DNA from 4 places in the Paenibacillus sp. S02 genome. Region 3 is predicted to be linked to each of the others. Evidence: riboswitches for the same ligand, from Rfam matches in the RefSeq annotation. Region 3 holds a riboswitch; each other region holds the start of a gene.
What was found. Region 3 has a riboswitch for thiamine pyrophosphate ahead of KAI36_RS02185 (ABC transporter substrate-binding protein). Riboswitches for the same ligand answer to the same signal wherever they lie in the genome.
Positions count from the first base shown of each region.

Region 1: linked by a shared signal. The riboswitch ahead of KAI36_RS04665 (ECF transporter S component) and the one ahead of KAI36_RS02185 (ABC transporter substrate-binding protein) in region 3 are both predicted to bind thiamine pyrophosphate.
Region 2: linked by a shared signal. The riboswitch ahead of tenA (thiaminase II) and the one ahead of KAI36_RS02185 (ABC transporter substrate-binding protein) in region 3 are both predicted to bind thiamine pyrophosphate.
Region 4: linked by a shared signal. The riboswitch ahead of KAI36_RS14390 (thiamine phosphate synthase) and the one ahead of KAI36_RS02185 (ABC transporter substrate-binding protein) in region 3 are both predicted to bind thiamine pyrophosphate.

Region 1 is NZ_CP073682.1:1,031,465-1,034,672, reverse strand. Features, by position in the region: gene KAI36_RS04670 (ABC transporter ATP-binding protein) at 1-818, opposite strand, end outside; gene KAI36_RS04665 (ECF transporter S component) at 818-1,414, opposite strand; TPP riboswitch at 1,665-1,774, opposite strand; gene KAI36_RS04660 (TatD family hydrolase) at 1,819-2,616, opposite strand; gene KAI36_RS04655 (polynucleotide kinase-phosphatase) at 2,637-3,208, opposite strand, start outside.
Region 2 is NZ_CP073682.1:4,681,129-4,684,336, forward strand. Features, by position in the region: gene KAI36_RS20710 (NAD-dependent malic enzyme) at 1-829, shown strand, start outside; TPP riboswitch at 1,001-1,103, shown strand; gene tenA (thiaminase II) at 1,238-1,927, shown strand; gene thiM (hydroxyethylthiazole kinase) at 2,002-2,844, shown strand; gene thiD (bifunctional hydroxymethylpyrimidine kinase/phosphomethylpyrimidine kinase) at 2,841-3,208, shown strand, end outside.
Region 3 is NZ_CP073682.1:485,389-488,596, reverse strand. Features, by position in the region: gene KAI36_RS02195 (bifunctional 2',3'-cyclic-nucleotide 2'-phosphodiesterase/3'-nucleotidase) at 1-869, opposite strand, end outside; gene KAI36_RS02190 (pyridoxamine 5'-phosphate oxidase family protein) at 1,090-1,524, opposite strand; TPP riboswitch at 1,795-1,904, shown strand; gene KAI36_RS02185 (ABC transporter substrate-binding protein) at 2,096-3,139, shown strand; gene KAI36_RS02180 (hypothetical protein) at 3,147-3,208, opposite strand, start outside.
Region 4 is NZ_CP073682.1:3,276,533-3,279,740, forward strand. Features, by position in the region: gene KAI36_RS14375 (thiazole synthase) at 1-32, opposite strand, end outside; gene thiS (sulfur carrier protein ThiS) at 35-238, opposite strand; gene thiO (glycine oxidase ThiO) at 235-1,383, opposite strand; gene KAI36_RS14390 (thiamine phosphate synthase) at 1,448-2,041, opposite strand; TPP riboswitch at 2,306-2,414, opposite strand; gene KAI36_RS14395 (ABC-F family ATP-binding cassette domain-containing protein) at 2,508-3,208, opposite strand, start outside.

The DNA of each region.
Region 1 (3,208 bases), 550 kb from region 3:
CTAAAATGCTCCAGCTCCAGCAAATCAATCCCCGCACCGTTCTGTTGCGTCACTGTTTCACTCCAACGTGGCGAAGACGATTCATTCCATACTCCCGGATACCACACGCCGTACTCGGACAATGCCTGCCGATGCACATGAAATACTTCTTCCGCCCTTCCATCCGCAATAATCTCCCCTTGAGCAGAAAGCACTACAATCCGATCCACATCATGGACAATTTCATTAATTTTATGCTCCACAATCACCAGTGTCTGGTCTACCGAAATGTTTCGAATGGTATCCCACACCTGTGTAGTGCCTTCCTCGTCCAACAAAGCCGTGGGCTCATCCAGAAAAAGCACTTCTGGCTCCATAGCCAGCACAGACGCAATTGCCAGCCGCTGCTTCATTCCCTGTGACATGCTGCCAATGGGCATGTGTATATCCTCCGTTGATAGACCAACCTGTATCAGCAGCTCGCGAATACGGGATCGCATCTGCTCACGAGGAACCTGATTATTTTCCAACACAAAAGCCAGTTCTTCGTCTGCATATGACATACAAAACTGCGTATCAGGATCTTGAAATACAATACCTGAGACACTTGGGATTACAGCAGCATCGCATTTCATAGGCACTTCTATCGTGCGTGGAATCAGACCGCTTAGCACTTGGAGCAGCGTTGATTTACCGCATCCACTTGGTCCCAGCAGCAGCAGCTTTTCTCCCTTGTGGACAGACAAAGACATATTGTGAAAAAGCAGCTCCTGCTCACCGGGGAATTTCAACCGAAGACGGGTGATCGAAGCCACCACATCTTCGGTTGCCTGGCTCATCAATCCAGCCCCTTATAATCTTGTTCCGTTGCAGGCCTCAAACTTCGCGTAACTCCGGTTACCTCCAATGCCCTAGCCAGATAGAACGCGAATACCCCGGCAATCACAATGCTGCCAATCATGCGAAAACCAATATACAAAACATAGTTCCAGGTCGAAAGCTGATCAATATACCCGTAGCTGAAATCTAAAATTAGAGAAGCGACAGCCGCCCCAGCCGCGGCTAGCGAAGCAACCCACAGGTTTGCGTTCCGATACAGAAAAGCTGCAAAAAACAGCTCCGCTCCCAAGCCTTGCAGCAGGCCATAGTACAAAGTGGACATCCCCCATTCGCTTCCCAAAAAAGCACTGACCGTTGCCGCTGCCACCTCTGCCAAAATTGCAACACCCGGCTTGCGAATGATGAGATAAGCAAACGTGCCTGCCATAAACCACATGCCATACATCAGTTGCTCGGCGTGTAGACCAAATGGTTTCATTAAATCATAGGCAGGTCCCCATATTTTGTAGACTAACCCGAACACAACAGCGATCACAATCGTGACCAAAATATCAGTCAGCTTCAACCCTTTGGACGCTCTTACAGCAGTATTCATTATTGCGTGCTCCCCTTTTTCCTTATAATTGGCCTCTTGGCCATAAAAAAAAGCTTGTCTGGAGCTGAATCTCCAGGCAAGCTTTATGCGCAGTAAAAGGTGAAGCACCATACAAAACATCATTCGTCGATATGCCTTATATAACCAGTAGTCTAAGCTACTACACTGATACCAAGCCAAAGTCAGGGTCAAGGTAAAATGCTAGGACATACATTGAATCTATCGACAACCGCGAAACAAGCGGCATTCCTGTATAGTGTTCTTGGTTTCTCTACGCTGGCATTACCCAGATCAGATTTCACGGTCAGTGGCAAGGGCCACCCTCTCAGCCTGACTTTCTCAAGCTCCCGACAATGCTTTTTTAATTCACTATAATATATACCACATCTATGGCTTTGACAATCCTATAATCCGAAGAAACGTTTGGCTGTCTCCGTCGTGGCGATTTCGATCTCCATCATGCTTCGGCCTGTACATTCGGCAACCGTAGCAGCAATGTGAGCGAGATACATCGACTCATTACGCCCTTCTTTAGGCTTAACGGGCAAATTACGCGGGGTCAAAAATGGAGCATCCGTTTCAATCATCAGACGGTCCAAGGGAATATCTCTGACCAGTTCACGCAGATGTTTGCCACGCCGTTCGTCGCAAATCCAGCCGGTGATCCCGATATACAGTCCCATTTCTACATACGTATGCAATTCCTGTTCCGTGCCGGTAAAACAATGCACTACCGCTTTATCGACAAGCCCTTGATATTCCCGAAGCATAGCAACAAAATCCTCATGTGCATCTCGTTCATGCAGAAATAACGGCATATTCAGCTCACCCGCCAGTTGGATTTGCTCCCCAAACCATCGGCGCTGCACATCACGCGGCGAAAAATCACGGTTATAGTCCAATCCGCATTCCCCTATGGATACAACCTGCGGCTGACTCGCCAGCTGGCGGAGCTGCTGAATCGTATCTGCGCTGCAGTCTTTGGCATCATGGGGATGCACGCCAGCTGTCGCATACAACTTGCCCGGATAACGTGCTGCATACTGAGAAGCCTCCCGACTGCTGCGGACACTAGTCCCGGTAATAATCAGGGGTGAAATCCCTACAGCTGCGGCTCTCTCTACCACCTGTTCCCGATCCGCATGAAACGAACGGTGCATCAAGTTCACGCCAATATCAATTAACGGTGTACCCCTTTCCATCTCAATCCCTCCTTCGCAAACTACAATCTCGGATCAATCGGCTCCGATTCCAGAGATAGCGCGGCAAGGACGCATTCATGAATACGATCTACCGTATCCTTGCGGACAAAACGTTCCACGCCTTCCATACCAAGCGCTCCTTCCATCAGGGCATGACGCTCCTTTTTGTTCGTTCGACGCTGCTTCAGACGCTTTAAATTCTCAGGGGCAAGATAATCCATACCGTAAATGATGTGCAAATACTTCCGGCCTCTCACCTTGATTGCAGGCTGAATCATCTTGTCCCGATTTTTCATCAAAAAGCGTTCCGGCTTGATCACAATCCCCTCATGACCATCCTCTGTCATCTCGTTCCACCAGCGAATGACCTCTTCCTCGCTTGCTTCGTCCGTGATAACGCGATACTCTGTCTCCATAAACAGGGAAGACAGCCCAGCCAGTTCCCGGTTTTGCTCCATATGCCAAATATGAGAATGGTCGAAAAAAGTCTTTCCGCTGTGTGCCAGCGTATGGAACGGTGCGATACGAATTTCATCCAGACCGTCCACATCCCAGCAATATTTTTGAAAAGCCTCTTGAAACGTTACGGCAT
Region 2 (3,208 bases), 1.9 Mb from region 3:
ACAAAAAATACTTGTTTTCGGCCCAGGGGCTGCAGGGATCGGTAACGCTGACCAAATTCGGGGCGCTATGATCGAGGATGGCCTTTCCGCAGATGATTCATTCAAGTCCTTTTGGGCCTTTGATTATCGTGGGCTGTTAACGGAAGATATGGAAGACGTATTGGAGTATCAGAAACCGTATGTGCGCAAAAAGGATGAAGTCAGCTCATGGACCCGGTCAGGTGACGGCAAAATACCGCTACTGGAGGTCATCCGTCAGGTGAAGCCTACGATATTGATTGGAACTTCCGGTGTAGCAGGTGCCTTTTCTGAAGAGATCATCAAGGAGATGGCGAAGCATGTAGAACGCCCGATCATTATGCCCATGTCCAATCCTACAAACCTTGCAGAAGCAGTACCCGAGGATTTGATCCGGTGGACAGATGGCAGAGCACTGATCGCAACCGGAAGTCCTTTTGAGCCCGTCACCTATAACGATACAAATTTTGAGATTGGACAGGCGAACAATGCCTTTGTTTTTCCGGGACTGGGTCTGGGTGCGATTGTGGTTAAAGCCAAAAGGATTACCCCTGCGATGTTTACAGCCGCAGCAGTTGCTGTTGCCAATGGTGTAGATTCGAATAAGCCTGGCGGTGCGCTACTCCCTCATATCCGAAAATTACGCGAAGTTTCGTACACTGTTGCGATTGCGGTTGCAAAAGCCGCGATTCAGGATCAGGTAGCGCAGGCGCACATTTCAGATGTGGAACAAGCTATACAAGATGCAATGTGGAAACCGGAATATGCCAAGGTCAAAGCAGTGGAAAGTGTAATTCATCATCCTCACTAACACTCCGTTTAGGGAAGAGATTACCTTGTTCAGACAGGCAGAATACGTCAGGTCAAGCCCGCTCACTAGATTAGATGGAATTTATGTCTTCACAAAAAATGTGTAGTTCATATTTGCACACTATGTTTGACATAGCGTATGAACGTATGTACAGTAATAGTCAATAGAATAGAAGTCCACTAGGGGAGCCACTATGGCTGAGACAAGAACGTATCTTGGACCCTTTGAACCTGATCTAGTTCGTACTAGCGTAGGAAAGTGGAGCCTTCGTATATAAGGTTTCAAGCGTTTTTTGCGCATTGGGCCTATGTTGAAGCCGCTCCATTTTTCCGGGGCGGCTTTTTAGCGTTGTTCCGGAATTGTATCCTTACAGGACTTCTTGCTCTTCAATTAATGGAGGTGGGGAAATTGAGTTTTACACAAGAACTCCGTCGGCAGGCGGACGGCATTTTTCAAGCGATTTTTGAGCATCCCTTTGTGAGAGGCATTGCTGAAGGAAGTTTGACAAGGGGACAGCTGATTCACTATGTAAAACAGGACTTTGAATATTTGAACGCCTACATGCGGATATACGGCATCGCAATCTCCAAATCCACGAATCGGGAGGACATGGCTGTATTTAATGAACAAATCTCTTTTATTCTCCACAGCGAGGTTCATCCGCATCAAAATTTTTGTGCTATCGCAGGGGTGACCTATGAAGAGTTGCAGGGATATCCACTCGCTCCGTCGGCCCATCACTATATCCGTCACATGCTGACAGTTGCGCATGAGGGCAGCCTGGGCGAGATCTTGGCTGTGTTGCTGCCATGTATGTGGACGTATGCCGAGATTGGTCGCAGGCTGCTGGATGAAGTAAAGCCGGATGAGTCCCATCCGTTCTATGAATGGATGGGCTTCTATGGAGACCAGCTTGATGATACAACACTCAAGTTCCGAGAACGTGTAGATGCTTGGGCGGAAGGCGCAACGGCTGCTGAGCGAGAGCAGATGATTGAGCATTTTATACTGAGCTGCCAGCTGGAATATAAGTTCTGGGACATGGCTTATAACCAGGAAGAATGGCCGGTCCAGATGCAGGCAGCGGTCTTGGAATAGTCAGCCTGGCGATTCGATGCGTGAAGTACGGTTAATGCCCTGTTGAACCACCAACTATAGAGAGGATAATCATTATGAGTACATGGGAAAAAAGTTATTCAGATCTCCTGACGAAGGTACAAAACAGCAAACCCCTCGTTCACAATATGACCAATGTGGTAGTCACTAACTTTACGGCCAACGGCCTGTATGCATTGGGCGCCTCCCCAGTGATGGCCTATGCACCCGAGGAAGTAGCAGACATGGCAAAAATAGCGGGAGCCGTCGTGTTAAACATCGGTACGCTGAACCGCGAACTGGTGGATGCCATGATCATTGCTGGACAATCGGCGAATGCACACGGTGTTCCGGTCCTGCTAGATCCGGTCGGTGCGGGAGCAACGAGCTTTAGAACTGAGTCGGCACTGCGAATCCTGAGAGAAGTCAAAATCTCATTGGTGCGAGGCAATGCAGCCGAAGTCGCGCATCTTGTTGGAGAAGCGCGTGAGATTAAAGGCGTAGATGCAGGTGACAGTGCTGACAGCGGCCATGTCGATCTGGCAATTCGGGCTGCTCAAACGCTCAATTCAATGGTTGTCATCACTGGAAAAGAGGACGTCATCACCGATGGGGCCGAAGCACGAATGATTAGCGGCGGAGACGCGCTGCTCACGAAGGTAACCGGAGCAGGCTGCCTACTGACCTCTGTGTTAGGTGCCTTTGCGGCTGTTGAACCCAACCTGCTGCTCGCAGGTACAGCAGGCTTGGCATTTTACGGTGCAGCAGCTTCCCGAGCCGCAGCACGTACCGCAGAGCTGGGGCCCGGTAGCTTCCAGATTGCCTTTCTCGACGAGCTCGCCAAACTACATACAGGTTCGCTGGAGGGGCATGTCACTGTCCGTGAAGCCGGAACAACCACAGCAGGTGGTGCGCGATGACAGACGTTCGTGTACCCAGAGCACTGACGATTGCCGGTTCGGACAGTGGCGGCGGGGCCGGAATTCAAGCCGATCTCAAAACCTTTCAGGAGCTTGGCGTTTACGGCATGTCGGCTATTACGGCCGTTACCGTACAGAATACCTTAGGGGTTCACGGCGTATATCCGCTGCCACAGGAAGCAACAGCGGAACAGATCGAAGCTGTAGGATTAGACCTTGGAGTGGATGCCCTAAAGACTGGCATGCTGTTTAATGCGGGTATCATCCGTCTTGTGAGCGAGCAGATCCGAAAGTTCGACTGGAAAAAGGTCGTCGTCGATCCCGTGATGATTGCCAAGGGAGGTGCTGAACTGCTGCAACTGGA
Region 3 (3,208 bases):
AAATCAGGGCCGGGGAAAGATTTATGAGCATGCCCAAACAGAATAGCGTTAATTCCGTCCACCTGGCTTAAATATTTAACGGCATTCTCCATCATTGGCGTTTGCGGCACATCCTCATAACCTGTGTGCGCAAGCACGACAATAATGTCAGCACCTTCCGTCTTCATTTGAGGAATAAACTTTTTCGCCGTTTCCACAATATCCTTCGTAACGACTTTATCCTTCAAATTGGCTTCATCCCACTGCATAATTTGTGGTGTGACCAAGCCGATGACGCCCACTCTAAGGATGTGCTCTTGCCCCTTCTCGTCCGTTACTGTTTTATCAAGAATTCGATAAGGGGTAAAATAATTTTTAGTAGCTTGCTCCCCCTTATCAACATAAACATTCGCATTTACGTAAGGAAAATCGGCTCCCTTGAGCGATTTCTCCAGAAAGTCGAGACCATAGTTGAATTCGTGGTTGCCCACTGTCGCCGCATCATAGCCCATCAGGTTCATCATCTTGTAGACCGGATGGACACCGCCTTCTTTCTCGAAGGTTTTATTTCTGGCCATATAATCGCCTAATGGATTGCCCTGTAACAAATCACCGTTATCGAACAGCATGCTGTTTCTTGTTTCACTACGCGCCTGTTGGATCAAACCAGCTGTGCTAATCAAGCCATATTCGTTGGTTTCTTTGTCTGAATAGTAATCATAGTTCATCAGCGACGCATGAATATCCGTTGTTTCCATGATCCGCAAATTCACCGTAGCGCTATCGCGAGAATCGCTAGCTGCCCAGGATGGAGCGGCCGAAAACACCAGCATGCTACAAGCCACAACTGCTGCTGTAAACCCTTTAAACCAATTTTTACGAAATAACAAAATATACCCCTCCTCATTAAGGTGTATGCCTCATATACATACTTTTGCACATATATGTAAGCCTTGAACCCACCATTTCTATTTTAATCCAACGCCAGACAAAAGAGTAGTCATTTACTTAAATTATTTATGAAAAAATAATTAATTTTCTCAAAAATAAAAAGCCAGCAAACCTCCTAAAAAACTCGGAGATTCACCGGCTTATCCATTTATATTCGTATTATTTCTTCCAAACCTGGCGCTCAGATTGCTGACCCACATACTCAATGCGCGTCGGATTCACGTCCAGAATGACATAATCGGGATCATCCGGTCCGGAAAACCATTCCTTCAAGGAATCGTTCCACACTTGTTTGCGCAGTCCCTCATCAGCTGTAATCTGGACGGTAGCCTCAACTTCTACGACTTCCTTCGTACCACCAACTTCATAACCCAGCAGCAGATAAGCATTCGGATTGTCCTTTAGCTCATCCACTTTATGAGTTTTGCGATCTGTCGCCAGATGAATGTTCATTCCATCGTTAAAAAGGGCCATATAGCGTACTTTCGGTTTGCCACCCTCTACCGTACCTAACGAGCAAAATTTGTTGTTATCCAAAGCCTTCACAATGGCTTGTTCCAGTTGGTTGCGATCCAATGTTTCCGTTTTACCCACAGTACAACAACTCCTTTTCACGAATTTGAATTCTCTACGGCCACGCCATTGGGCACCAGCCCATCTGAACCTACCTGCGCAGCTGTTCTGAAAATAACATGACCGGATCGAATCGAATTGATTCATGCTCATTTTCAGATCAAAGCTCACAGTAAAAGTGTACCCTGTGGTTCGGCAAATGAACCGTCACCTCTCCCTTCATGCTGGACAGACCCACATTCAAGGCATATAATCGTCGTAGTAAACCCGAATAAATGAACCCATTAAACCATACAATGCCAGGGGTGCTGGAATCGGCCGGCTGAGAGTGTGTCCCAAGACACTGACCCTTACAACCTGATCTGGGTAATGCCAGCGTAGGAATGCTTAAGCAAGATGTGCCTTTTTTACATAGGACCATCCCTTACTTTGGTATATACAAGCGCAAGCGTCCCGGAAACTCGGGGCGCTTTTTTTGTTGAAGATTATGTTGTTGGAAAGATCGCGTCCGGCAGATGTTATTTTTAGAAAATGGGGAACTTAAGCTGTCTGATTGGACGGATAACGGGTAATTAAAGGAGAGAACACAACGATGAAGCGCATGAAAATGTTAAGCCTGGGACTGATCAGTCTGTGGCTCATGGCCCTGACCCTGACCGCTTGCGGTGGAAGTCCCCCCACATCCCAAGAAGCGGCTCCCGCTACCGACACTCAAACGTCTACTCCGGCAAAAGGGCTCAAAGATGTTAAAATCGTGCTCGACTGGACACCCAACACGAATCATACGGGACTCTATGTCGCTAAGGACAAAGGATTTTACGAAAAAGCGGGTTTGAATGTCCAAATTGTTCAACCTGGTTCAGGCGGAGCCGATCAAATGGTTGCTTCTAATGCTGCACCTTTTGGTATCAGCTACCAAGAAGGCGTCACACAGGCTCGTACGCAAGGCGTGCCGCTTGTATCCATTGCTGCGGTGATTCAGCATAATACCTCAGGCTTCGCAGCCCCGGTAGATCGCGGAATTAAGAGCCCGAAAGATTTTGAAGGTAAAAAATACGGCGGTTGGGGCTCTCCCGTAGAAGAAGCGGTCATGAAATCCATCATGGATTCAGACAAAGGCGATGTGAGCAAAGTGAAGATCGTCAACATGGGCAATGCAGACTATTTTACAGCCGTGAAGCGGGATATCGACTTTGCCTGGATTTTCTACGCATGGACCGGAATCGAGGCCCAGCTTCGAGGTGAGCCATTGGATATGCTGTATGTAAAAGATTATTCCAAAAGCCTCGATTACTATACGCCTGTAATTGTGAGCAACGAACAGACGATAAAAAATGATCCCGCGCTGGTCAAAGCGTTCATGGACGCTACCGCACAAGGCTATGAATACACTATCACCCATCCAGAAGAAGCCGCGGACATCTTAAGCAAAGCTGTACCAGAGCTGGATAAAAAACTGGTGCTCGCCAGCCAAAAATGGCTAAGCCCGCGTTATCAGGACGATGCCGCGCAATGGGGCGTGCAAAAAGCGGAGGTATGGCAAAACTATTCGGACTGGATGTACGAACGCAAGCTGCTCAGCAAGCCTTTGGAAGTCGATAAAGCCTTCACAAACGACTTCCTGCCCAAGCGCTAATCATTTGTTAAAACGCTAAATAAGACTGAACTAGAGAAGTGAACGAAGCGCCACTACGCAGTCGGATGG
Region 4 (3,208 bases), 2.8 Mb from region 3:
GAGGTAAAAGATGCTTTTCCAATGGTTAACATGATCAACCGCCTCCCACAAAATGTACAATCTCTAGGCAATCTCCATCCTTCAGTACCGCTTCATCATGATCTTCACGGGTCAATATACGCCGATTCAGCTCTACCACTACGGTTTTCACCTTTACATCAAGCTCATGTAGCAATTGATCCACATGAGTGATTCGATTAGAAAAGGTCAGGCTCTGGCCGTTAATCGTCAGCTTCATAAGCTTTCCTCCTTGAGAAGCTCAGAAGAAAATCTACTTATCCCAAGTTCAGCTGCACCAGCCCCATTAAGCATAGCTGCCATCGCACGCCCGGTAGCATCACTCAGCAGGACACCGTTGCGATAATGCCCGACGGCAGCATATACACCCTCGACTCCAGGAACAGTGCCTATAAAAGGATGACCTGATGCGGCCTGCGGACGTAAGCCCGCCCAAGTGCGTATAAAAGAAGCTTCACGGACGCGCGGCAGCCAAGCAGAGGCACGTGTCAGCAACCCCTCCAAGCCTCCTACGGTCACCTCTTCGTCATATTGATGCGGAAGGCTCGTTGCCCCAATCCAAAGCTCGTTATTTTGTTTAGGCACGAGGTAAATATCATCAGCATAAATGGTGTATTCTAACGGGTGATCCTTCAAGGAGACCGCTACCGCTTCGCCCTTGACCGGATAAAGTGGATATTCAAACCCAACTTGCGCTAGCAATTTCATGCTATCCAAGCCTCCAGCAATAATGACCTGATCGCAGGAAAAAAAGCCACTATCTGTTCGGACACCGTAAACTCGACCATCCTGTATGACCAGTTGCTCTGCCTGTGTACCAGACCATACCGTTGCCCCCAGCACCGCAGCAGCACCTGCATAAGCACGGCAAAGCTGGACAGGAGCCACTTGTGTCTCCTTTGAACGATATATTGCCCCAATCGCTTGTTCATCCAAACCTGGAATTCGTCGGGCCAATTCCCTCGCATCCCACCAGATAGGACAATCATCCTCTCGCGTTTTAGCAGCTTTCCAGCGTTTTTGGCCTTCAGTTTCCGTACGGAAAGGGGTCACAAATCCTTCTGTACGGAATTCCACCGAAATACCCGACAAACGCTCCAGATCACAGACAAGCTCAGGGAATGCGTCTCGACTTATGCGAGCAAATCGTGCCAGCTCAGAGTCGGTGAACTCTTCACTTTCCGCTGCCAGCATGCCAACTGCTGCTCCTGAGGCTCCCTCACCCGGGATCAATCGTTCCAGCATGATCGTACTTCTTCCCTCCTTGGCCACATGATAAGCAATGGCACTGCCGATGACACCTCCACCTATAACCAAGCATTCAGCGTGTCCTATCGCTCTTGCCTCTGTGTGTATCTTTGGCATTTGTCCCGTGTCTCCTCTCCATAAACCATTCTGCTTTCAGCTTGCCTCTACTCTCGTTTTCTCGCTACAGGCTGTGAACTACAAGATCTGCCATTCGCCTATATTCCATCGCAGCTGCAACAGGCGACTCAGCCTCCCATATACCAGACATCACCGCAATACCGCTTGCTCCGGCCATATAAAGCTCCGGGATATGGTGCGGTTGTATGCCGCCCAGCGCGATCACCGGAATGTTCGACAGCCTGCAAATATGTTCAAGCTGAGCTAAACCCCGCGGTACAATACCGGGCTTACAATGGGTCTCATATACGTGACCATAAAGTATATAGTCCGCTCCTGCCCGCTCGGCAGTCTGCGCCTCCTCCAAGGAATGCACAGATACTCCACAGCGTGTACCCTTTGGAAGTAGGCTTTTCACATCCGCTACAGGTAATCCATTAGCTGGTAGCTGGACGGCTCCAACCAAAGTAAGTAAAGCTACATCCACACGATCATTTACTACAATTTGTTGCAAAGGAACTCCCTGCTCCACCATGCTGCGAGTCAAAGAAAGCAATGCAGAGGCACCATTCTGTTTTAAACGTGCGTGTACATAATGAACATACGGACAAATCACAGCAGCCACTTGGGCGGCTTGTGCAAAAGTGCCCTTTTCCATCGAAATTGCGTGTAATTCGATTTTGTCTTCACCTCACATTGGACTAAAGAATCTAAGCTTAGCCAGCCACGTCTACCAGCAGTAATGAAAGGGGATTGTATGTGAATCGTCTACGGAAGCTCGAACAACTTAAAATGAACGAAACGCAAAAAAACCACTTCCCCAAGGAAGTGGTTTAACGAACGTCCAATAATCGAACGGACAATGATATCCGTATACGTGTATCGTCCCACGCACAAACAAAAATAAGATGGTGTTGCCTTGTTTGTACGGCGCTCACTTCCCTACGCTGGCATAACCCAGATCAGGTGCAAAGGGTCCGAAATCCATTTATTCCGTCTCAGCCGCATGGGCGGCTCCCCTAGTGTGACTATTTTATTGTATAAGCTAAAAATAGCTTAGCATATTTTCCTAATTCTGCAAACCCCACTTCGTGTGAAATATGCAGAACTGGATTTAACTGATTTTAGTTAACTTTACTTGACCATTCTTCCACATTCCACGTTTTGGTTACCCAATCCTCGTAAAAGTCCGGTTCGTGAGATACAAGCAATACGGTCCCTTTGTATTCCTTCAAGGCACGTTTCAGCTCATCCTTTGCTTTAACATCCAAGTGGTTGGTAGGCTCATCGAACAATACCCAGTTGCTTTCACGCATTAACAGTTTGCAAAGACGGACTTTAGCCTGTTCTCCACCACTAAGCGCTGATAGTGGACGCGTGATATGCTCATTTTTCAAACCGCAACGCGCCAAATGCGCTCGTACTTCATGCTGATTCAAATGCGGAAATTCATTCCACACATCGTCAATCGGTGTAATTTTCTCCGCCTTTACTTCCTGCTCAAAATAAGCGGGCTGCAAAAAATCACCTTGATAGGTTTTTCCACTGATTGGCGGAATTTTTCCCAATATGGTTTTGAGCAATGTCGATTTACCGACACCATTGTAGCCGACAATTGCAATCTTTTCGCCACGTTCAATCGTCATGGACATTTTAGGCAAAAGGGCATGTGTATAACCAATCTCAAAATCAATACCCTCAAATACCGTCTTTCCGCTTGCACGTGCCTCTTTGAATTGAAAGGTTGGTTTTGCGGCTTCTTCAGGCTTATCAATACGTTCGATCCGATCAAGCTGCTTTTCACGGCTCTTTGCTCGGCCTGAGG